DNA from 4 places in the Microcystis aeruginosa FD4 genome. Region 3 is predicted to be linked to each of the others. Evidence: predicted binding sites of a transcription regulator. Region 3 holds the regulator's gene; each other region holds the start of a gene.
What was found. Region 3 encodes NtcA, which controls nitrogen genes in cyanobacteria. Its sites were predicted from a motif close to TTTGTANCNNNNGNTACAAA; they were not measured.

Region 1: GQR42_RS07945 (ammonium transporter) is a predicted target of NtcA. The motif match lies at 2,044-2,063, and genes of this name have one in related genera.
Region 2: glnA (type I glutamate--ammonia ligase) is a predicted target of NtcA. The motif match lies at 2,728-2,747, and genes of this name have one in related genera.
Region 4: GQR42_RS08060 (DUF4278 domain-containing protein) is a predicted target of NtcA. The motif match lies at 2,410-2,429, and genes of this name have one in related genera.

The regions. Positions count from the first base shown of each region.
Region 1 covers NZ_CP046973.1:1,549,121-1,555,297, reverse strand. Annotated here, with positions in the region: gene GQR42_RS07950 (ammonium transporter) at 1-237, opposite strand, end outside; gene GQR42_RS07945 (ammonium transporter) at 412-1,848, opposite strand; gene GQR42_RS27590 (IS630 family transposase) at 2,799-3,362, opposite strand; gene GQR42_RS27585 (helix-turn-helix domain-containing protein) at 3,375-3,776, opposite strand; gene GQR42_RS07935 (hypothetical protein) at 3,994-4,143, opposite strand; gene GQR42_RS07930 (universal stress protein) at 4,378-5,493, shown strand; gene GQR42_RS07925 (isopentenyl pyrophosphate isomerase) at 5,427-5,699, opposite strand; gene psbM (photosystem II reaction center protein PsbM) at 5,797-5,904, shown strand.
Region 2 covers NZ_CP046973.1:4,503,979-4,510,155, forward strand. Annotated here, with positions in the region: gene GQR42_RS22420 (NB-ARC domain-containing protein) at 1-2,087, opposite strand, end outside; gene GQR42_RS22425 (trypco2 family protein) at 2,206-2,508, opposite strand; gene glnA (type I glutamate--ammonia ligase) at 2,823-4,244, shown strand; TPP riboswitch at 4,534-4,630, shown strand; gene thiC (phosphomethylpyrimidine synthase) at 4,639-6,021, shown strand; gene GQR42_RS22440 (phycobiliprotein lyase) at 6,109-6,177, opposite strand, start outside.
Region 3 covers NZ_CP046973.1:3,500,247-3,506,423, reverse strand. Annotated here, with positions in the region: gene GQR42_RS17555 (heavy metal translocating P-type ATPase) at 1-149, opposite strand, end outside; partial or broken gene GQR42_RS17550 (tetratricopeptide repeat protein) at 904-1,566, shown strand; gene GQR42_RS17545 (hypothetical protein) at 1,926-2,075, shown strand; gene GQR42_RS17540 (UPF0175 family protein) at 2,121-2,399, shown strand; gene fabI (enoyl-ACP reductase FabI) at 2,548-3,324, opposite strand; gene ntcA (global nitrogen regulator NtcA) at 3,539-4,216, shown strand; gene GQR42_RS17525 (DUF3084 domain-containing protein) at 4,224-5,711, shown strand; gene GQR42_RS17520 (Uma2 family endonuclease) at 5,725-6,177, opposite strand, start outside.
Region 4 covers NZ_CP046973.1:1,573,857-1,580,033, reverse strand. Annotated here, with positions in the region: gene GQR42_RS08070 (AAA family ATPase) at 16-1,200, shown strand; partial or broken gene GQR42_RS08065 (DUF4276 family protein) at 1,239-1,790, shown strand; gene GQR42_RS08060 (DUF4278 domain-containing protein) at 1,926-2,318, opposite strand; gene GQR42_RS08055 (FHA domain-containing protein) at 2,473-2,871, opposite strand; gene GQR42_RS27595 (hypothetical protein) at 3,163-3,336, shown strand; gene GQR42_RS08050 (AI-2E family transporter) at 3,358-4,407, shown strand; tRNA gene GQR42_RS08045 (tRNA-Gln) at 4,409-4,481, opposite strand; gene GQR42_RS08040 (hypothetical protein) at 4,825-5,010, shown strand; gene ctpC (carboxyl-terminal processing protease CtpC) at 5,000-6,177, opposite strand, start outside.

The DNA.
Region 1 (6,177 bases), 2.0 Mb from region 3:
CAAACTCATCATCATGGTGTTGAGGACGTTACGGGAACGGACTAAACCCCCATAAAAAAAAGCCAGTCCGGGGGTCATTAATAAAACTAAAGCTGAGGAGATCAGCATCCAAGCGGTATCCCCAGAACTAATCGGATTGGGGGGAGCGGCGGTGATGGTTTCCGCAAAAACCGGGGCAACTCCGCAATTGAATCCCAGTCCCAGCAAAAGTACGATTATTCCTACGATCTTTTTCATTGACGGTTGGTGGTTAGTAGCAAGATTATTTTTTTCTGTCTGGAAAGAGACAAAAACCGAAAGAGAAAAGGTTTAGAAGGTAATTATAGCCACCGATCGCATCGGGGCGAGGCCTTCTTCCTTTTCTCTTTAACTTTGTCGGGGATCAATTAATCTATCTTGACAAGGTTCACCTTAACGAGCGCTAGGCGTTTCCATGTCAACACTGGAAGCATAATAGCTACCGGCGACGATATCGGACTCCTTGACGAAACCGCTATAGGCTTCCATGCCGTGTTCACCCACATCCAAACCTTCCAATTCTTCTTCGGGAGTAACACGAATACCGAGGGTAGCCTTGAGGATTGTCCAAACAATACCACTAACAATCACGGTAAATGCCCCCACTGCCACAATCCCGATAATTTGGTTAATCAACAGTTGCAATTGACCGGTGATTAAACCTGCATCTTTGTTGAAGATACCGACGGCTAAGGTTCCAAACACACCACAGACAAGGTGAACGGAAGTTGCACCCACCGGGTCATCAATTTTCAGGTTATCGAAGAAAGCCACCGAGTAAACCACGACCACACCAGCAATTAAACCGATGATTGCCGCCGACCAATAGGATACACCATCACAACTGGCAGTAACGGCTACTAAACCGGCGAGAATACCGTTAATAATCATCGAAAGGTCGGGTTTACCATCTTTCGCCCAAGCGGTAAAGGTAGCGGCAATGCCCCCCGCGGCCCCGGCGAGGTTAGTGGTGACAGCGATATAGGGTACAGTTTCATTGACCGCTAAAGCAGAACCGGGGTTAAAACCGAACCAGCCAATCCAGAGAATTAAACAACCCAGGGTCGCAATACTCATGTTATGGCCGGGTAAGGCACTGGTGCGACCGTTAATGTATTTTCCCATTCTCGGACCGAGAATTGCCGCCCCCGTTAAAGCAGACCAACCACCGACCGAGTGAACCACCGTCGAACCAGCGAAGTCTTTAAAACCAAGGTCAGCTAACCAACCGCCACCCCAAACCCAGTGACCGGTGATCGGGTACATGATACCGACGATAATTAAGCTAAAAACGAGGAAATCGACGAATTTAATCCGTTCTGCCACAGCCCCAGATACAATGGTTGCTGCCGTTCCTGCGAAAGCCACTTGGAACAGGAAAAACACCGAGGTGGGCAAATATGCGGGCATAACGTAGGTGGCAGGATCGCTACTGCTGAGGAACCAACCTCCTGTACCGAAAAATTCGTTACTGACAGACCCAAACATCAGGGAGAAACCGATCGCCCAAAATGATATGGTGGAGAGGGCGAAAACGATCAGGTTTTTGGCGAGAACGTTAACGGCGTTTTTCTGGCGACAGAATCCCGTTTCTAGCATCGCAAAACCCGCGTTCATAAAGATCACGAGTATGGCGGCAATTAAAACCCAGATTGTATTGAGGGCGTTTTGGACATCTTCGGGGGTTAAGGGTTTCGCATCTTGGGCCTGTACAGCCCTGTTCCCAACCACAAAAATAATCGCGGACAAAGGAACACAGGCTAACCAGACAGGGTTAATTTTCGGTAACAAACCGACAAGTTCCCCAGATTTTCGAGCAATTCGTTTCATCGTCAATTCGTTTACTTTGTTGAGTTAGTAGGTCGATTCATTACTTTTGAAAATAATCACCGAGCAATTATGTCCGTTCAACCGCTAAATCCTAGGAACAGGGGTCAATCATTTCAGAAGACCAAACACCTAGGGATTTATCTTGATCTGTGAGTAGTCAATGTTTTTCGATCTTTGTTTTTTTGATTTGAGATTTCTGTATCCTCTGATACATTTGATTTTAAAATAACAATAGTAAAGAGGTTATCAGTTATCAGTTATCAGTTATCAGTTATCAGTTATCAGATGTGAGTTTTCAGTTCACTGTTTACTGTTTACTGATCACTGAAAATACTCCCCTCTCCCCCCCCTCTCCCCTCTCCCCTCTGGTAATGATTTGGTAGTAGTGCCGTAGCCCTGTTGCTTATCCAGTATGAAGTGTGTAAAATATTTAGGTCTTGCTGAATAAATCTAAAAACCTTGTTGGATAGGACTTTTAGACTTTTTTACCCTCAAAAAGTGCCAGCCATTGCGGGGATCGGGGGGAAAATTCAGGGACTTTTTCTCTGAAAATTAGGTAATTGACCAGATGAAAATTGGTAAAACCCTACACCCTACACCCCACACCCCACACCCTACCCCCACGAGAAACTTTTTCAGCAGCCCCTATTTAGGTCTTGCTGAATAATGGTAAAACCCTTTTAAAATAAGGCTTTTGACCTGCTAAAATCCGATGTTCATGCTGCGAAAATAGGATTAAGACCTTCAAAAACCTTGTATTATCCTTCTTTAAGTACACAAACTGGTACAAAAAAAAGAGGACAACAAAGCCTGAAACTCCTGACGACCGACGACCGACGACCGGCTACTGACTCCTAACCCCACCAACAAACTTTTTCAGCAGCCCCTATTTATTAATAAAAATAATTGGACTATAGCGGGTTTCAGTTGAATGAGGTACAAAGGGATGACTAGGCAGGCTCTTGATTAGGCTCTTTAAAAGGGGTATCGCAATAACAACAATGGGTAAACCAATGATGAATGTCTTTCAACGTAATCTGACTAAAGGCTTGAATGATCGCTTTTTCTAGATCGGCATAGGTACGAGGTGAGATTGAACGAATCAGTGTTTTTACCTTCGACCAACAATTTTCAATCGGAGAAAAATCGGGAGAATAGGGAGGTAAAAACTCTAGTCTAGCTCCGACTTCTTTGAGCATTGGTTCGAGCGTTTCTTTTCGATGAATCGAAGCATTATCCATTAATACACAGGCTCCTTCCCATAAGTTCGGAATCAATAAGGTAGCTATAAATGCTTCAAATATTAAACCATTTGCCGCTCCAAGTACATTAAGAAAAGCGACCAAGCCTCTGAGTGCTATCGCTCCGATTATCGTCACGTTTTTCCCTCGGTTTAACGGAACCGAACCATACACTCTCCGTCCTTCTTCCGCTCTCCCATAAAGTCTTGTCATCCCTAGATTAGAGCCGGACTCGTCAACGAAAACCAGGTCTTCCGCTTTAACATCTCGGATTCTCTCCCAATACTACTCTCTTAATTTTCGCACTCTTTCCGTGTCTCGTTCCCTAGGGTGTAGGCTTTTTTTTCGGGTTAGGTTTAGCCGTTTTAAAATTCGACTAATCGTTGAGTTACTGACTACCGCCTGTGTTTTTTCCTCGAGTTGTTTTCTTAACTCGTCTAAGGTGGCATCGTTCTTTTCTTGGACTAAATCGCCTAGCAAGATAATTTGGTCGCCAGTAAGCTTAAGTTTTTGTCCTCCACCATGTGGTCGAGGATTTAGATCGCCGGTTTCACGCCACTGCTTGATTAGTTTTTGGATAAAGCTTAAAGCTACTCTAAATCTTTTGGCTAATTCCCGTTGTGAGAGATTATTCTCCTCGTAGGTCTCGATGATCTTTTTTCGTAAGTCTACAGAATAGGGCTTCATAAGGTTGTGGCTCCTGCGTAGGTCTATAATTTATTGTTCTCATCTATTGTACCTCATGCAATCGCATACCGCTATAAGTAGGTGGGTGGAATTAAATATAAGATGAACGTAGGTTGGGCTTCGGCCGTGAGCTTTTGCCGAACGGTTGAAGCATGAAACCCAACGCCCGATTATGTTACGAAGTGCGCTAACCCATCCTACAAATAATTGTGCCTCCCTACTTAAGCTGTTCGGCTTGATTATTAGTAAAAGGAACATCCTGACAATCCAGAAAGCGTAAGACATCTTGGGCATAATCTCTCAATCTCAGTAACAGCTTATGTCCTACTCGACGTTTCTTTCTCAGTCCCGATGAAAAAATTTTCACCACCACAGATGAAAGAGGTTTCCTTCCCCACACCCCACACCCGTTCGGACCTCGGCGTGAGACTTCGGCGTGAGCTTTTGTCGAACGCTCGGTCGAACGCTGATCTCACGGCCGAAGCCCAGACCCTACACCCTCTTTCAAGTCACAGGGGTGAAGGATTGATGATACTCAATCCCCCCGGCTACGATTGAATCATCTTAATCTGTAAGGGAAGTTGCCAAAAAGGAGACGATTGTGCGACGGGGAAGACATAAAATTTTTATCGGGATGGCTCCGGGAGTCGGGAAAACCTACAAGATGCTGGAGGAGGGGCATAGTCTCAGAAAGCAGGGAACCGACGTGGTGATTGGACTGCTCGAAACCCACGGCAGAAAAGAGACCGCCGAAAAAGCCGAGGGATTGGAAATCGTACCGAGAAAAATCCTAGAGAAAGAGGGATTCACTCTCTCGGAAATGGATACGGAAGCGATTATCGCTCGCTCACCGCAGCTGTGTCTGATCGATGAATTGGCTCACACGAACGCACCCGGTTCGGAGCGAGAGAAACGCTTTCAGGACGTGGAGATAATTTTATCCCGGGGAATCGATGTTTACTCGACCGTGAATATCCAGCATATCGAGAGTTTAAACGATCTGGTCGCCCGAATCACTGGGGTGGTGGTGCGGGAGCGAATACCCGATCGAATTTTGGAGGAAGCTGATGAAGTGATTGTGGTAGATGTTACCGCTGAAACCCTAGAGGAAAGATTATTAGCGGGAAAAATCTACGCTCCCGAAAAGATCCAACCATCTTTAAATAATTTCTTTCAACGGCGTAATTTAATCGCCCTCCGGGAACTGGCCTTGCGCGAAGTGGCCGATACGGTAGAAGAAGAAGCGAGTAATTCAACATTTATCGGTCAATCCTGTCCCGTTCACGAACGGGTATTAGTCTGTATTTCCACCTATCCCAACTCTTTACGATTATTGCGTCGAGGAGCGCGGATAGCGGGGTATATGAACGCGGAATTTTTTGTGATTTTCGTCGATAACCCCGATCGCTTTCTCACCAAAGAGGAGGCGTTACATATCGAAACCTGCGAACGTTTATGTCGGGAATTCGAGGGGAAATTCTTACGGGTTAAAAGCTATCAGGTGGCCGAAGCGATCGCTGAAGTGGCCGAGCGGGAACGGATCACCCAGATCGTGATCGGGGAGAGCCTTCAATCGCGCTGGAAGCATTTAATCAAAGGTTCTTTCACCCAAAAACTCATGCGCCTGATCTGGCAGAAAAATATCGATCTTCACATCATCGCCACCGATCCAAAAGTACCAATTAAAAACGCGCTGGCCAAGGGGACGAAAAGATAACCACCAAGGCCCCCACTTCCCCACTTCCCCACTTCCCCACTTCCCCACTTCCCCACCTCCCAATTCATAATTCCCAACTCCCCCACTCCCCCACTCCCCCACTTCCCCACGTCCCCACTTCCCCACGTCCCCACTCCCCCACTTCCCCACTTCCCCACGTCCCCACTTCCCAACTCCCCCACTTCCCCACTTCCCCACTTCCCCACTTCCCACTTCCCCTCTCAAATCAGCAACGCCCTCTGGGATGATATTCTAGGAGTTAATCTTTAATCTAAATCCGTTGTCACTTAAGGGGGTTAACTCATGCAGGTAAATAATCTCGGCTTTATCGCTAGTATCCTATTCGTCCTAGTCCCCACCGTTTTCCTCTTGATTCTGTTTATCCAAACCAGAGAGGAAACCGAGGGTTAAATTCCTTCCCTATCCCTATTTTTCCTAAAAACCCCGGTGATTTCTTGAAGTCATGCGGGGTTTTTTTCGCTTCAATTAGGGGAAAATGCTAGTTTCGTCACCTGATCCTCAATCGCCAAAAGTTAAAGTATTTAGGGCTGGCTGAATAAATGTGAAATGTAGGTAAGGTAAGGGTTTTGTGGCTTTTCTCGCCAAACAGGTGCAAGATTTTGAGAGAATCGTGCTTCCAAACCTTGCGTTTTCATCGGCCTGCGTCCTGTAGGGGCGAAGCAT
Region 2 (6,177 bases), 1.0 Mb from region 3:
CGCACCTGTAACCCCATAGACTGACTAGGATTATTCGCAAAATCAGCTTCCGCCAGTTGCCACGCCCTAGAAACATCCTTAATAAAAGTCGCCGTTTTCCCTTCTTTCTCACATTTGCTATACCAACCATTGTTTCCTTCTGCCGTTTCTTCCCTCAGCAATTGATGAATCTCTCCTATCTTTTTCGCCTTTTCCAAATGCCAAATCAATTGATTATAAATGTAGCCATCATCCTCTAAACTGTGCCATAAACCATTTTTAGTCTGTTTTTGATACCTGCTTAAAAGTTGCCGATTAGCTTCAGAAATCGATAAACCCAAGCCCGGTAATTGATAATCTCTTTCAGGATGGGGAGAGGCTTGTAAAAGATTACGGGCTAAATCATGTAAGAGGTCATGGACACGATAATTAGCCGTTTGTTCACTAGAAACCCCTGTTAATAATAACGCTTTACTGCGTAAATATCTGAGGGTTTTCCTCGCTTCCGTTAACCGACAATTCCATAAAGTCGTTGCCATCTTTTCCGTAATCGTCACATCATCCGGTAAAACCCCTAACCAAATAAATTGTTGTAATCTTTGGATCGATAAGCGTTTTAAACTGAGATTAAAAGAGGCAATTAAACTATAATGTTTGCGCTTTTCTTGATTGGCAGTATCTTCAGCTTCCAATCGATCTAATATTTCTAAATGAGCTATTTCTGCCTGTAAATCTTCTAGTAACTCATTCCAAGAAATGCCGTCTTCAATTTGTGCCGCTCCCAATTCCAAAGCTAGGGGTAAATACCCCACAATCTTCGCTAAACTTTTCCTTTGCTCTCGTTCTTTTGGATTTAACTTACTTCTTAAATAACCCGTTAATAAGGCTAAAGACTGAGTTTCTGTCATCACATCTAAATCATAACGAATTGCCCCTTTAACGGGAGCTTCCCTCGTTGTTACCAACAATTTACAGCCAGCCCCCGCAACTCGAAACGGTTCAACATCCTCCGCATTCCACAGATCATCTACTACTAATAAGGCTTTTTTATCTGCTAATAATGTTCTTAATTGTAACGATGCCGCATCAACACCCGTCGGCTTAAAATCATAATCCCCTAATGACTGTATCCAACCATGAAGGAAGGATAAAATATCCGGTTGTTGCCCTAAAGTTGCCCAGAAAATCCCATCAGGAAAATAAGCTTGAACCTCTTTGTCCCATGCCAACGTCGCCGCTAAAGTTGATTTACCAATACCTCCTAATCCATAAATCGCACTAATAACTAAAGTTCCTGTATTATCCTTTGCTTCTGATAACAAAAGTTTCTTTAAATCAATACTCACCTCTGGGCGTTCCACGAAATAAGTCGGTTTAGAAGGGGCTTGATTGCGATAGGAACGAGCCTTAAGATTAACTGAAATAACGGGTTTAGGTTCAGGATCAATATCATGGCTTTCTAATATCTCACGCCATTCGGGATTGTCATAAACCCTAGCCAAAGATTCAGCCTCTAAAGATGCCGGACGATCTCTAATTGGCTGTTTAGATTGTACCCCAATCACTAACCCATGACAAACAATTGCTGATCCCGATGTTCCTTGCCAAGGTGACTGATCTTCTGCTAATCTTTCTAACTGTTCATCGGTGGGTTGTATGTCTTGACTATCTTTAATATTTAATAACAAACGGTTATGAGGAACACGATTAGCCACATTAATAGTTCCCTCAATATGTAACCCCGTGGCGTAGTTTTTATCATCTTCAGCATATCGTAAAAATTGAGGGAAACCCAAAAAGTCAAACTTAACTTTTTCTGCACTGTTAGCATCAGGTAACTGCCCAAAGCTTACAGGATCACAAATTTCGATAGTTTCTGGTAATTCAACTAAAGCTATATCGATATTATCCGGTGCTTTCCAAATTACTTTAGCGTCTATATCCTGCTTATCAGAATAGTTTGATGCTGATCTAAATCGTACTTTACAGTTGTTACTATTATCAAATAGATGCCGACAAGTCAAGAGTAAACGTCCCCCAATTCGATAGGCAGTGCCATACTTAGGGGCAACAATTTCTAAAGCGCGATCGGGTTGGAATTGGGCCATAACTTATCGGATTGATGTAACGTATTATTCTGGGATGGCGATGGGTTACGCTTCGCTAACCCATCCTACAAATTAACTGCTTTGGGGGCAAGCATTGCGTCCCTAGTGGTATAAAATTCTAATCGGGAATATCATCACTTCCTGTCAATACAGGTTTTCCATCTTTCCAAATGGGTTTAAGGGGAATTTTAATTCTATGGGTTATCGTATCCTTATTGGTGACACCCCCACCCATTTCTACTACCCAAAATTTCAGCCCACCTTTGCCTTCTTTCGACTGCTCAACCACAAATTGAACCTCTAATTCAATTTCACCCACTTCAAAGCGAATCTGCTCACCCTCAGCGGCTAAGATAGATTTACTCAGTTCAACCCGCAATGCTTCTAAGGTTTCTCGAAGTCCAACTTTATTGATGGCCATATTAATTCTCTAGTTATTTTTGAAAGATGCAAACAAAAACCCTTTCAACTCTATCGTTTTTCTGAAACATTAGGGCAGAGGGATTGCCTTTCCCAAATTGAGATAATAGCCCAATCCGATCGCTAAGGGAAGCGCAGGTTGGGAAAAGACATCGCCATTCGGAGCCATTACCGACCTGAACAAGGAAATTACAGATTTTTTCAAGCTAGGATCAAAGATTTTGTATCGAAAAATACAAAACCTGCGAAAGTGACTGTTTAGGATGGTTTTTTTGAGAAGCTTAAGAACCGATCCATACATCAAAGGAGTTTTCCATGCCCGAAACGCCACAAGAAGTCTTGAAAATGATTCAGGACAACAATATTAAGATTATTGACCTGAAATTTATTGATATGCCCGGTATCTGGCAACATTGCTCGTTCTACTACGACCAAATCGATGAAAGCTCTTTCAGCGATGGTGTGGCCTTCGATGGTTCCAGTATTCGCGGTTGGAAAGCAATTAACGAGTCCGATATGGCCATGGTTCCCGATCCTACCACTGCTTGGATCGATCCCTTCTACAAGGAACCTACCCTCAGCATGATCTGTAGCATTAAAGAACCGAGAACCGGTGAATGGTATAGCCGCGATCCTCGCTCTATTGCTCAGAAAGCGATCGATTATCTTAGCAGTACCGGTTTAGGTGATACCGTATATTTTGGACCGGAAGCAGAATTTTTCCTCTTTGATAGCGCTCGTTTTGACCAAACCGCCAACTCCGGCTATTACTACATGGATAGTGTCGAAGGTCGTTGGAATAGCGGTAAAGACGAAAAAGACGGAAATCTTGCCTATAAACCCGCCTACAAACAGGGTTATTTCCCCGTTAGTCCCACCGATACCTCTCAAGATATTCGCACGGAAATGCTCTTAACCATGGCCGACTGCGGAGTTCCCATTGAAAAACATCACCATGAAGTCGCTACTGGTGGTCAAAACGAGCTAGGGATTAAATTCTCTACCCTAGTACGGGCCGCCGACTACTTGATGACCTACAAATACTGCATCAAGAACGTGGCTAAGAAATACGGTAAAACCGTCACCTTTATGCCCAAACCCATCTTTGGTGATAACGGTTCTGGGATGCACGTTCACCAGTCTATCTGGAAAGATGGTCAACCCCTGTTCGCCGGGGATAAGTACGCTGGACTTAGCCAAATGGCACTGCACTACATCGGTGGTTTGCTTAGACACGCTCCCGCACTCTTAGCTTTAACTAATCCCACCACCAACTCCTACAAGCGTCTCGTCCCCGGTTTTGAGGCCCCTGTAAACCTGGCCTACTCCCAAGGTAATCGCTCCGCTTCGATTCGGATTCCTTTATCGGGAAGCAACCCAAAAGCCAAACGTTTAGAATTCCGTTGTCCTGATGCGACTTCTAACCCCTACCTCGCTTTTGCAGCTATGCTCTGTGCCGGTATTGATGGGATTAAAAATCAAATTGAACCGGGAGAACCTCTCGATGTGGATATCTACGAACTCAGTCCCGAAGAATTGTCAAAAATACCCTCTACCCCCGGTTCTTTAGAAGCAGCACTAGAAAGTCTCGAAAAAGATCACGCTTTCTTGACCGATTCTGGTGTCTTTACCGAAGACTTTATCCAAAACTGGATCACCTACAAACTCGATAACGAAGTTAACCCGATGCGCTTACGTCCCCACCCCTACGAGTTCTCTCTCTACTACGATGTCTAAGGTTTGATTGACTAATCATTAATCCTAGGGTGGGCCTTTGCCTGCCCTTTTTTTTGAATCAGCAGGGAAGTGGGGAGTTTTTTGCCGTGAACAGTAAACAGTAATCATACTAAATCCAGTTATTAAAAACTGATTATTTATTCTCCGTTTTGCATGAGTGCATGAGTAGAAAACGGGTTTCTCGGAGAAACCCGTTTTCTGTGCGTTACTCAACGGATTTAGTATTACTTCCCAATCAAACAACAATCTTAAGCTTGATCTCCTCAGTCGTCAACAGTGATACAATTGCCGTCATAGCTAGGGGTGTCTGAGGCAATCAGGCTGAGAAAGACCCTTAGAACCTGAGACTGGGTAATTCCAGCGTAGGGAAGCTGTTTACAGAGGAAATAAAATTATGAGACAAGAATGGGTTGCCCCCCGGCGCGGACAAGCAAATGTATCGCAAATGCACTACGCCCGTCAGGGGATAATTACCGAAGAGATGACGTATGTGGCAAAACGGGAAAATCTCTCTCCCGAATTGATTCGCAGCGAAATCGCCCGAGGAAGACTGATTATTCCCGCTAATATCAATCACCTCAATCTCGAACCTATGGCGATCGGTATTGCTTCTAAGTGTAAAGTTAATGCTAATATCGGGGCTTCACCCAACTCCTCGAATATTAACGAAGAACTGGAAAAATTACACCTAGCAGTCAAATACGGCGCGGATACGGTGATGGATCTTTCCACTGGTGGCGGTAATTTGGACGAAATTCGCACCGCGATTATCAATGCTTCTCCTGTCCCCATCGGTACTGTACCCATCTATCAAGCGGTGGAAAGTGTTCACGGCAATATTGAAAAACTCACCCCCGAAGATTTCCTCCATATTATCGAAAAACACGCCCAGCAAGGGGTAGATTACATGACGATTCACGCGGGAATCCTCATCGAACACCTACCTTTAGTCAAAACCCGTCTGACCGGGATTGTCTCCCGGGGGGGTGGTATTATTGCTAAGTGGATGTTACACCACCACAAGCAAAATCCTCTCTACACCCATTTCGACGAAATTATCGAGATTTTCAGGCGTTATGACGTTTCTTTTAGTCTCGGTGACTCCCTGCGTCCCGGTTGTACCCACGATGCTTCTGATGCAGCCCAATTAGCGGAATTGAAAACCCTCGGCCAACTGACGCGTCGCGCTTGGGAACACGATGTACAGGTGATGGTGGAAGGACCGGGCCATGTTCCCATGGACCAAATTGAATTTAATGTGAAAAAACAAATGGAGGAGTGTAGCGAAGCACCTTTCTATGTTCTTGGTCCCCTTGTCACCGATATTGCCCCAGGCTACGATCATATCACTTCGGCGATCGGGGCTGCTCTGGCGGGTTGGTACGGGACGGCGATGTTATGTTATGTCACTCCGAAAGAACATCTCGGTTTACCCAACGCTGAAGATGTGCGAAATGGCTTAATTGCCTACAAAATAGCGGCTCATGCGGCAGATATCGCCCGTCATCGTCCCGGGGCGCGCGATCGTGATGACGAACTCTCCATAGCTCGTTATAATTTCGATTGGAATCGTCAATTTCAGTTATCCTTGGATCCCGATCGCGCTAAGGAATACCACGATGAGACTTTACCCGCAGATATCTATAAGACTGCGGAGTTTTGTTCGATGTGTGGACCGAAATTCTGTCCGATGCAAACTAAGGTCGATGCCGATGCGATTACGGAATTAGAGAAGTTTCTCGCTAGTCAGAATCAAGACAATTTAACCCCAGTTTAAAGGGAAGTTATGGGAAGGGCTGATTTGATTTCAGCCCTATTCCTAGGATAAAAGTCAAAATTATGGGAATAGCCGCCATTTTTTTGACTAATTGACCCGTTTTTCTAGATATTGACCGATCATCAATTCTTGACCGGCGCGAGAGATAATAGTTTG
Region 3 (6,177 bases):
ACATAGGCGATCGGTAGTAGGATTAAAGCTAGGCCGATCAGGTTAAAGTGTAGGCATAACCAACCAAAAAAGACTAAAATAGCGCAAATTCCCGCAGCAAATGCCGAGGAATACTCAGACAACCAAGAGGACGAGATACTCTGAATCATGGATCGATGGCAATTAATTCTCTCCCCATTCTAGAAAAAATTGGATCGATGCAGAAAACCCCTAGTACGTTATCCCCTGCAGCTAAGGGACTTGCGCTTTGATAATATGCCATTTAGGGCGAACGCAGTTCGCCCCTACATTAATGTACCTTTTGGGCGAACGCAGTTCGCCCCTACATTAATGTACCTTTTGGGCGAACGCAGTTCGCCCCTACATTAATGTACCTTTTGGGCGAACGCAGTTCGCCCCTACATTAATGTACCTTTTGGGCGAACGCAGTTCGCCCCTACATTAATGTACCTTTTGGGCGAACGCAGTTCGCCCCTACATTAATGTACCTTTTGGGCGAACGCAGTTCGCCCCTACATTAATGTACCTTTTGGGCGAACGCAGTTCGCCCCTACATTAATGTACCTTTTGGGCGAACGCAGTTCGCCCCTACATTAATGTACCTTTTGGGCGAACGCAGTTCGCCCCTACATTGTGGACAAAATGCGTTACTGTAGGGGCGCAATGCTTGCGCCCTCCGAGCGATTAGGTTTGCTGATCACCCTAAGTAGAGGGAGAGTTTTCGAGTTCCCCCGCAGCTAAGGGACTTGCGCTTTGATCATGTGCCATTTAGGGCTGGTCTGATTCTTCTACAGAGCGATTTTCAAAGCTGGGATATTATTCCCACGCCAGTCCCTAACCCCGAAAGGGACGACTTTCGGCAGTAGAGATATAATTTCCTTATCTCCTTTACGCTTTTCTTCGATGCTATCCTTACTAAAAAAGCTCTGGAATTGGCTAAAATCGCTCTTTATTGGCAGTCCAAAGGCAATTAACCCCAAAAAAGTCAAAAATATTCCTCCAGAACCCAGCGATGGGGAATATGAAGGGATATTGATGGGGTTATTCGAGCAGGTGGCGGCGGGAACCACTACCGACGGGTTACGGGGATGGCTATACAGTCGCTATTGTGACGATAAAAAGCTGGCGCGGTGGTTAGAGGACAAAAGCGAGGAATGGCTACAGTATCCGGAAGATTATCAAACTTTAGGGCGGGATCTGGCGGCTTTAGGGAAAGTGATGACGGGAAATCTGGGGGAAGTGTGCCAACGGATTAGTCTCCAGTTACGCGACGCGGTGAGGGATGTTTCCAGTGTGGAGGGGGAAAATCTAGGCTCAAAGGAGACGGATTTAACGGAAGTGGTTCAGGATGCCGAATTTTGGTTTGAGCAAGGAAACCAGAAATACATGAATTGGGATTTGATCGGCGCGATCGCCTCCTACGACAAAGCTTTAGAAATTAAACCCGATTTCCATGAAGCTTGGAACGGCCGAGGGATTGCGTTAGATAACTTAGGAAGGTATGAAGAAGCGATCTCATCCTTCGATCAAGCTTTAGAAATTAAACCCGATGACCATGAAGCTTTCTGAGACGGAGGGTGGGCGATTTGTTCTCTGGGTACAATAGGGCTAGATCAGCTAACAGAATATAGCGATCCTTACTATTGGGCAGCCTATACCCTGACTGGACAGGACTAATACCATTTTTCTTTATTCGTAGCAGGCATAACCGGGTGCATCTCCTGTTGGTGATTTTCTCTCACCTATAGGTGAGCAGCAGAAGTTGTTCAAAGAGGGCGAAGGCAATTCGCCCCTACAATCATATCATTGCGCCAATGGTAGGGGCGCACCGCGTGCGCCCAAAATGTCATCTAGATATTTCGACAAAATTGAGATGTACCAGGCATAACCATCTCTGTCATTACTTTTGAAAAATGGTATAACTTATGGAAATTCCCAAAACAATTATCGATCTTGAAGCGCTGCTAATCGCCCTCGCACAGCAGACTGAACCTTTGCCAGAATATCTACAGCGATCGCTCAAAGAAATTGGACGATTACTAAGATGTTGGGTTTCATGCTTTAACTCAACCTAAGTTCTATAAACATTATCAGTAAACCCAAAAAAAGAAAGCTAAATCATGAAAATTACTATCGATATTCCCGATGAATTGCTTCAACATTACAACTACAATAATCTTCCCCGTGAAATTTTAGAGGCTTTGGTGGTGCGGGCCTACCGAGCGGAAAAAATCACCAGTGCCGAGGTCGGACGTATTTTAGGTCTATCGTCTCGTTGGGTGGTGGATGCTTTTTTGAAAAACCACGATGCCGATTTACATTACGATGAAGTCGATCTAGAGAGCGATCGCAAGACCCTTCAGCAACTTCGCAACAAACACGATCATAGTCTTTTATGATAGTCGTTTCAATTAAATTGAAGATAGATTTCGCCTTTGATACCCCCTTGATCCTAGGGTTGATTCATAGTAGGGTTGATTCATGAATCAACCCTACTACCCTTAATAAGGGGGGTGCTGATGGTTTTTAACACCTACCTACTTAAAACTACATTCCCATAATTTCGTAACCGGAATCTACATAAATAATCTGTCCGGTAATACCACTAGAAAGATCACTGGCTAAAAAAGCAGCCGTATTTCCCACCTCAATTTGTGTCACCGTGCGATGTAAAGGGGCGATTTCTTCCACATGATGGATCATATCAAGAATTCCCCCCACGGCCGAAGATGCTAAGGTGCGAATTGGACCGGCAGAAATACCATTAACTCGGATCTTTTGGCCCCCTAATTCCGCAGCTAAATAGCGAACACTCATTTCTAAACCAGCTTTTGCCACCCCCATTAAATTATAGTTAGGAATTACCTTGACACCACCGAGATAGGTAAGAGTAATAATACTTCCCCCTTCCGTCATCAAGGGTTTAGCCGATCGCGCTAGACGGGTTAGGGAAAAAGTGCTAATATCTAGGGATTTAGTGAAAGCTTCCCGGGGGATAGCGGTAAAATCCCCCGTTAAACCCTCTTTATCGGCAAAAGCGAGACAGTGAATCAAAATATCCAGTTTGCCCCATTTTTCCGCCACTGTAGCGAAAGTATCTTCTACCTGTTGGTCATTTTGGACATCGCAGGGGAGATAAAAAGCGGGATTAAGTTCATCGGCCAATTCTCGCACCTTTTTCTCAAAGCGGCCTTTTTCGTCGGGGAGATAGGTGACACCGATATTTGCACCAGCTTGATGGAGTTGTTGGGCAATTCCCCAAGCGATCGAGCGATTATTGGCAATTCCTGTCACTAGGGCGTTTTTTCCCGTTAAATCTAACATAGTTCTCGTTTCTCTTACAAAAATCTCCCCAATAGCCGACCCCAGCGAGATTCGGTATAATAGGGATACAGATAAGGGGGCAGCAATGATCACCCCTTCCCCATTGTCTGGCAAAAAGCGCCCAAAACTTTTCCCAGTTTAGGCAGCGGTTATGTTTAATAGAGGTGACACTCGTTGCATAATAAAAACAATTTTCCCCTTTTTTGGATGTGAGATGGACTTATCATTAATACAAGATAAACCCCTAGCAGATGTGTTCCGTCGAATCGGCAGCGGCAATTTCCCCCCGGTGGTGGAGTTGTTCGAGCGTGGCAAAACTATCTTTTTCCCCGGAGATCCCGCTGAAAGAGTCTATTTTTTGCTGAAAGGAGCCGTTAAGTTGTCGCGAGTCTATGAAGCGGGAGAAGAAATTACCGTGGCTCTACTGCGGGAAAATAGCGTCTTTGGTGTGCTATCCTTACTGACTGGTCAGCGATCGGATCGTTTTTATCATGCCGTGGCTTTTACTCCGGTAGAATTACTCTCGGCCCCGATCGAGCAGGTAGAAAGATCCCTCCGCAATAATCCCGATTTATCAATGTTGATGTTGCAGGGGTTGTCCTCGCGGATTCTGCAAACGGAAATGATGATCGAAACCTTAGCTCACCGGGATATGGGTTCACGTTTGGTCAGTTTTTTATTAATTCTCTGTCGTGATTTTGGGGTTCCCACCACCGATGGCATCCGGGTGGATCTAAAATTGTCTCACCAAGCGATCGCCGAAGCGATCGGTTCTACTCGCGTCACTGTCACCCGTTTATTGGGAGAGCTGCGGGATCAGGAAATGGTCTCAATTTACAAGAAGAAAATTACCGTCCATAATCCCGTCGCTCTCAGTCAACAATTTACCTAAATTCTGGATGACTAGCGCTTATATTTTAGTTTTGGCCATCGTGGTTTTAGGTGGTCTGATAGCGGCGGTTGGCGATCGCATAGGTAGCCGTATCGGTAAGAAAAGGATGCGTTTATTTAATCTGCGTCCGAAACAAACCGCAACTTTAATGACGATTGTAACGGGAATTTTGATCGCTGGCTCGACTTTAATTGTCTTGTTTGCTTCTAGTAAATCCCTGCGTCAAGGGGTTTTTGAACTGGATCGCCTTTTAAATGAACGTCGTGCCGCTATTAAGGATTTGGAAAGTCAGGTAAGAAAAACCACCGAACAAAAAAATCAGGTGGAAAAGGCTTTAAAAACGGCTAAAAGTGAACAGATAGCCGTGCAGAAACGTCTAGAGGTTCTTAACAAAAATTATCAAGCTTCTCGTCAACGTTTGCGATTAGTTTCGGGACAGTTGGAAAAGTTTCGGAAGGAAGTGGCTAATTTAAATAATGAACGAGTTATTTTAACTAATCAAAAGGCACAGTTAACTGGTCAACGGGATCAATTGTCCCAACAAAAATCAATTCTTTCTAGTCAGATAAATCAACTACAAACCACCGTTCAAGCTAGAGATAAAGAGTTAGCTAATCAACAAAAGTTATTAACAACCAGACAAGCGCGACTTCAACAGTTGGAAACTCAACAAAAAACCCTACAGCTAGAAATTGATCGCCGGGATCAACGTATTGGAGAACTCGATCGATCGATTGTGGATAAAAATTTGGCTTTGGAACAGCGCGAGGGAAAATTAAAAGATTTAGAAACCCAAATGGCTTTTCTTAAGCGGGAAGTGGAAGTTTTAGAACAATACTATCAAACCTATCAAGAATTGCGGGAAAAACAAATCGCTATTTTCCGGGGACAGGTGTTATCTTTCGGAGCTTTTCGTATTGTCGATCCCCAAGCTATTGTCGCTGTTATCGATAAGTTATTGCGAGAAGCGAATATGAATGCTATCCGTGCTACCCAACCGAATCAGCCTAATTTTGACCAGCGTTTAGTTAAGATCACAAAAGCACAGGTAGAACAGTTAAGTCAACAATTACAGGACGGTAAAGAATATGTGGTGAGAATCCTTTCCGCAGGTAATTATGTCTTAGGAGAAACCGAGATTCGTGTCTTTGCTGATGTGGTTCCCAATCAACGAGTTTTTGAGGAGAAACAGGTGATCGCTGCCGTTTCCATTGATCCCCAAAATATGACAGAAGAAGACCTACAAAAGCGCTTAGATTTACTTTTAGCTTCGGCTCAATTTCGCGCTAGAAGTGCGGGAGTTTTAGGGTCAATTCAAGTGGAAGATGGTTTATTAACTACGGTAGTTAACTTTATCGGTCAAGTGAAAAAGTCGGGTAATTCTATCGAGACACTTGAGGCAGTTGCTGCTAGTAAAACTAATACATCTGGACCTTTAACTTTGCGTTTAGTGGCGGTAAAAGACGGTAAAATTATTTTTAGTACGTCTTCTTAAAAGATAGCTAAAGTTAGGAGTTGAGATTAAAATCGACTCCTTCGTAAATATCGACAACATTTAAGCTAATTCCTAAAGAATCTAGGGAGATAATTCCCCTTGCTAGGGTGTATTCTTGCAGCAACCAATTATTTTCTGAGGTTTTGCTATAGGATTCTATTAATATCTCCCCTTGACTGACGAGAAGATATTGGTTTAATTGGGGTATAGAACGATAATAACGAAATTTATCACCCCGATCATAACTGGAGGTGGAAGGGGATAAAACTTCGATAATCAGACAGGGATTTAAAATTTCATCGTTGCGATTATCACTAAATAATGGTTCCCCGGCAATAATCATTAAATCTGGGTATAAACCGCGATTATATTGGGGTATCCATAGTCGCAAATCACTGGGAAAGACTTCATAAATAGTTTTCCTTAAAGCATTGTCTAACAAGCGAATTAAATTGCGTACCAGTCG
Region 4 (6,177 bases), 1.9 Mb from region 3:
CGGCTCGATTATGTCATGAAAATTGTTTCTATTAAAATAACCAACTATCGTATGTTTAAAAATATACACATAAGAGATATTCCTCCTTTTTGCGTGATTATTGGAGCTAATGGTACAGGAAAATCTACCCTATTTGATATTTTTGGCTTTCTGCGAGATGCCCTCAAAAACAACATTCGCCAAGCTTTACAAATTCGCGGCGGTTATAAAGAAGTTATTACCAGAGGTCAAGAAAAAGAAGATATTGAAATCGAACTGCAATTTCGGATGAAAATCTCAGATACAGAACGTCTGGTTACTTATATACTCAGAATTGGACAAGAGGAAAATCGCCCCATGATCAAACGCGAAATACTTCGCTATAAACGGGGTGAACACGGTGCACCTTTTCATTTTTTAGATTTTCACCGCGGTCAAGGATATGCTATCACCAACGAAGAAGATTTTAGTAAACCAGATAAAGAACTCGATCGAGAAGAACAACAGCTAGAATCTAACGATATACTAGAGCTCAAAGGATTAGGACAATTTCAACGTTTTAAAGCCGCTACTGCCTTTCGTTCTCTGATTGAAAATTGGCACATTTCCGACTTTCACATTAGCGAAGCTAGAGGAAGTAAAGAAATATCTTACGCTGAACACTTATCCCCCACGGGTGATAATATGGCAACAGTTGCCCAATATATTTATCAACAATATCCCCAAATTTTTCAGCAAATTCTCGAAAGAATGAAACAAATAGTTCCGGGTATTTCCTCTGTGGAGGCCAAAGAAACCGAAGACGGTCGTTTGATTTTACGTTTTCAAGATCAAGCATTTAAAGACCCTTTTATTGATCGCTATGTTTCTGACGGGACTATGAAAATGTTCGCTTATTTAATATTACTATTCGATCCCAATCCTCATCCCCTACTCTGTGTCGAAGAACCAGAAAACCAACTTTATCCTACTTTATTAAAAGAACTAGCCGAAGAATTCGCTCACTATAGCTATCGGGGGGGTCAGGTATTTGTTTCTAGCCACTCCCCCGATTTTATCAATGCGGTTCCACTAGCTAGTATTTTCTGGCTAATTAAATGCCAAGGTATCACCCAAATCCATAGGGCTACCGATAGCGAAATCCTCAAAAACTTAGTAGCAGAAGGCGATTTACCCGGCTATCTTTGGAATCAAGGCTGGTTTGAAGGAGTAGAACCCTAATGAACTATGATAGCGTATTTTTGCTAGAATAGTCATCTATAGAAAATGTGTTAAACGAACTTTTACCTAAAATTATTCCCCCAGAAATCAGCTATATATGTATTAGTCATTAAGGTAAACAAGACCTAGCCAAATCTATTCCTAAAAAACTCAAAGCTTTCAAGAAATCTAGTCCCAATACCAAATTTATTATTGTCCACGATCAGGACTCCCACGATTGTCAAAAACTCAAAAAGGAACTAGGAGAAATTTGTCAAAATGCCAGTGATGCTCAAGTCTTAATTCGGATTATTTGTCATGAATTAGAATCTTGGTTTCTGGGAGATTTAGCGGCGGTGGCCAAGGCATATAATTTAAATAGTCTCGGACAAAAACAAAATAAAAGTAAATACAGAGAACCAGACCAGCTTAACTCGGCCAAACAAGAACTACAAAAGCTAGTCAAAGAGTATTATGCAGGAACCCACTCTAAACAGATTGCCCCCCATCTTTCCTTAACTGAAAATAAATCCCGTAGTTTTCAAACTTTTATCCAAGGTATCAAAAATGTTGTGGAAATGATACAACGCCCCAATCCGAACCCGAACTAAAATAGACCTCGACCTAATATAATTGAAAGCCTGTAAGATCCTAACTAGGGTGATAATTTCTATCGATAAGATTTTTGCGCCCAAAAATATTCCCCCCGGCAGAACCGAGGGGAAAGTGGCAAAAAAACTGCTAGATTAGCAGTTTAAGGCTAAGTCTTGGGATTCTTTTTTCAAGAGATTAACGAGGGTTTCGTCACCATTCTCTTGAGCGATTTGTAAACGACGTTCCAGACGAAGACGAATATTGTTCAGATGGATGCTAGAAAGGGTTTCCTCTTGGACAACAACAGGGGGTTTGACAACGGGCAACGGACAAGTGTTCGGGGCAACTTGCCCAGCAAGATGAGGACGGGTGCTGTAGGCAACCCCACGATACTGACGATGTAGTTTCGGCTCTAATTGGAGCATATGGCGAGGATAATGGTGATTCCAGTCTTGACCTCGGTATTTACCCCCGATATCTCCAGTCTTCATCTCCAAGGGGAGAGAATCCCTTTCGTACTTAACTCCTCGATAGGCTAACGTCATATCACCGACTCCCTGCAATGCTTTAAAGTTACTTTAATCCCCCTTGTCGTCCCCATTTAGGGACAACAAATGAAAAGATCTTACTTCTTATTCTGTATCTATTTTTACATTTTGTTAGGGAACTTGATAAAACTTTATAAAAATTTAATATTTTCTAGTTGACCATAGTATCCTTTTCTGGCTGAGTTTGGTCGCCTGCCAAAGGAGCCTCTAGGGGGTTGAGGATTAATTTGGGTTGCTCGTCCTCATCGATGAGACGAATTTGAATTTGGGGGCCGGAGGCGGCTAAACGAACCACCATACCATTGACGACGGCGGTTTTCTTGATCGGTTTGCCATTGAGAAACGTCCCATTTGCCCCTAAATTTTCCAATTCCCAATCATCGCGATCATTACGGCGGATTTCTAAGTGCCGCCTCGAAACCACAGCACTATAGAGAACTACATGATTATCCAGCGCCCTGCCGATGAGAATGGTTGATTGATCATTGCCAAATTGCCAATGTTGTAGGGGCGTGGCTTGACTGGGGTGTAAAAGAGTTAAAGTGATCACGGTGATTGTTGACGGCACGATAGAGGCGGTGGACAGGGTAAATCTTATTGGCTATCGAGATTCATCCTTGCCACCAAGTCTTAAATCCTAGCAATGAATATCTCTAGTTAATTGACTAAGCCCCTTCTATTGTCTCATACTTTCCCGTTCCCTCTAAACCGACCTCCCCCAGAAAATCTAGCCACTTCGCCCTAGTATTAATAAAACTGATGGGGGATGATTTCCACATTTTCACCAATTTTTACCCTCTTCAGGGATAAGATAGTGCTTGTGTCACCTAAACATTGATCTATGAGCGGCTTTATTAGAAAAATAATCTTGATATCGGCTTTAATTTCCCTGGGAATTAAATATCTTGCCCCTTTATTATCGATCGCTCCCAGTCCTCTTAACACTTTAATTCTGGTTTTTACTCCTTTTCTGCTCACGGTTTTTGCTCTCTGGAGACGGACAATAACTGATTAGGAATTTTTCTCCTTACTGATCATGACTTTTGGCAGCAGCCTCGGTTTAGTCCTGTTAGTCTTTTGTCTGTTGATTCTCTGGCAGATTCGACAGATTCTCTTATTATCATTGATGGCGATTATTCTCGCTCAGATTTTAAATTTGGCTGTGACTTGGTGGCAGCGTCATCACCTCAAGCGTTCCTACGCCCTAATTATCACTCTTTTTGGCTTTTTTATTGGTATTATCGGTATTTTTCTGGGGATTATACCCGCTTTAGTCCAACAATTTCGCCAATTATTTAGTTTATTACCCCAAGCTATAGAAAGACTCTGGGGACAAGTCCATAGTCTTGAGGATTATCTCGATCCTAGTCTGGCCAGTGTCTTCCCGGACTTTAAAACTCTGCTCGCTCAGTTACAACCCCTGATTAACCAAATTGCTGGCCGGGGTTTGAGCATTTTTTACGGCACTTTCGGCATTATCCTTAGCTTACTGCTAATTGTTGGCCTGAGTTTGATGATTCTCGCCGATCCTGCCGCTTACCACCGTTGTTTTCTGCGTTTATTTCCTGCTTTCTACCGTTCTAGGGTACGATCGATCCTAGAACAATGCGATCGAGATTTAAAAGCTTGGCTAAAAGGGATTTTCTGTCATATGTTGATTATGACCTTGGGCAGTTGCCTGGGTCTATCCCTGATTGGCATTCCCCTCGCTTTTTCCCAATCTATCTTGGCAGGATTTCTCACCTTTATCCCCAACCTCGGGCCAGTTTTAAGCACGATTTTACCCTTTTCTATCGCCCTTCTGGAAGCTCCCTGGCAACCCTGGGCAGTTTTGCTACTCTACAGCAGTATTTATCTGTTAATTCAATATTTCGACTATCATCCACCGCTGCCCATTTTAACGGTGCGGTCGCTCAAGCTCTTACCCGCTTTTACCCTGTTGGCCCAGTTGTTTTTCGCCTCGATTTTTGGCTTTTTAGGGCTATTTCTGGCGGTTCCCCTAGCGCTTATCGCTCGTATTTGGCTAAGGGAAGCTTTGATCAAGGATATTCTCGATCATTGGCGGACTGGGAATAAAAAATCTTAAACTGGGGATCTAGGATTCGAACCTAGGAAATGGCGGGACCAAAACCCGCTGCCTTACCGCTTGGCTAATCCCCATTGGACAGACCTTTTTAATATTAGCATTTATCTCCCCGGTTTTGTCAAGAAGTTGATAAAAATTTTTTGCTCAAGCTAAAACCTATTTTAACCGCCGGCTATCTTGGGGTTATGGTGATCAGCTTATCTGAGCGAAGAAAGGGCGTACGCTATACGCCCCTACATCGCGCCTGGTGTGATTGGTAGGGGCGCAATGTGGTCAGTGAGTTTATCGAACTGCTTGCGCCGATAATGTGACATGGTCAACATTTTTTACCCAATGTCCAAGAGAGCCTAACCGCCTATCCTGAGATTAGGGGACTGGGTGTGGGTTGTGGGGTTTGGGGTATAAGGAGAAAAATCTATGGATAATAGCGCACAAAACTGGTACATTGTCCAGGAAAATACGGGAATTTGTCAGATTATAGCCCTAGAAAACGGAAAAACCCCAGTTAGTGGTCAATACTGGGGTCCTTTTGCCGAGCCAGGAGAAGCGATCGCCCGTCGGGGGGGTTTAATTCGAGCGGGCAAATGTCAACCTATTGTTTAGCGGTATTGGTGGGTGTTTTTTTGCCTTCAGTGATTTCTTTTTCCAAGATTTCAAAACCCTTCTTGAATTGAGGATCCTGGAAGGTTCCCACCCGCTCCCGTTCCTGTTGAAGATTTTTGCGCTCTTCCTCGCTCAGTTCCGACTCCACATCCGGATGAATACCATCTTTATTGATGTCGCGTCCTTTGGGGGTGAGATACTTGGCAATCGTCACCGCTAATCCCGAACCGTCACTGAGACTGCGTACCGATTGCACTAATCCCTTACCAAAGGTTTTCGTACCGACAATAGCCGCCCGATCATGATCCTGTAAAGCCCCGGAGAGAATTTCACTAGCACTGGCGGAACCCCCATCGACGAGGACAACCAGCGGTTTATTAGTCAAAGCTTGATTGTTGGCCCGTTGACGTTCCGTCACCCCTTTGCGATCAACCGTAGAGACAATTAAACCATCAGGTATCCACATCCGAGCGATTTCGATGCTGGCGTAGAGTAAACCGCCGGGGTTGGAACGGAGATCGAGAATATAACCTTTCACCTCTTCGGCTTCCAATTCGCGAATCGCTTGACTCATATCGCCACTAGCTTGGGCGCTAAATTGATTGAGACGGATATAACCGATTTTACCGATCGGGGTGTTTTCTGTGTGGGCGCGCACTGGATGAATTTCAATTTTGGCCCGGGTAAGAGTCAATTCCTTTTTCTCCTCACCCCGTTGAATCGTGATCTTAACGCTTGTCCCCACTTTGCCGCGGATCATGCTCACCGCTTGCTCCAGTTCCATACCTTCGGTAGATTTACCATCGATAGCGATAATCACATCTTTGGGCAGCACACCAGCTTTAGAAGCGGGAGTATCTTCAATGGGTGAAACCACGACTAACTGCTTGGTTTTCTCATCTTTGGTCAATTGAATCCCTACCCCGGTCAATTCTCCCGATGTATCGATCTTCATATTGTTAAACTCTTTGGGATCCATAAAACGGGTATAGGGATCATTGAGAGTTTTCAACATCTCGCGGATAGCGGTGTATGCTTCCTCTTGATTTTTGTAGGAACGATTTAAATACTGATTGCGGATGGCGTTCCAGTCCGATTGATTAAAAGTGCCATCTAAATAAGTGCGGTTGATGATCTGCCAAACCTCATCAACGGTTTCCTTGGGAC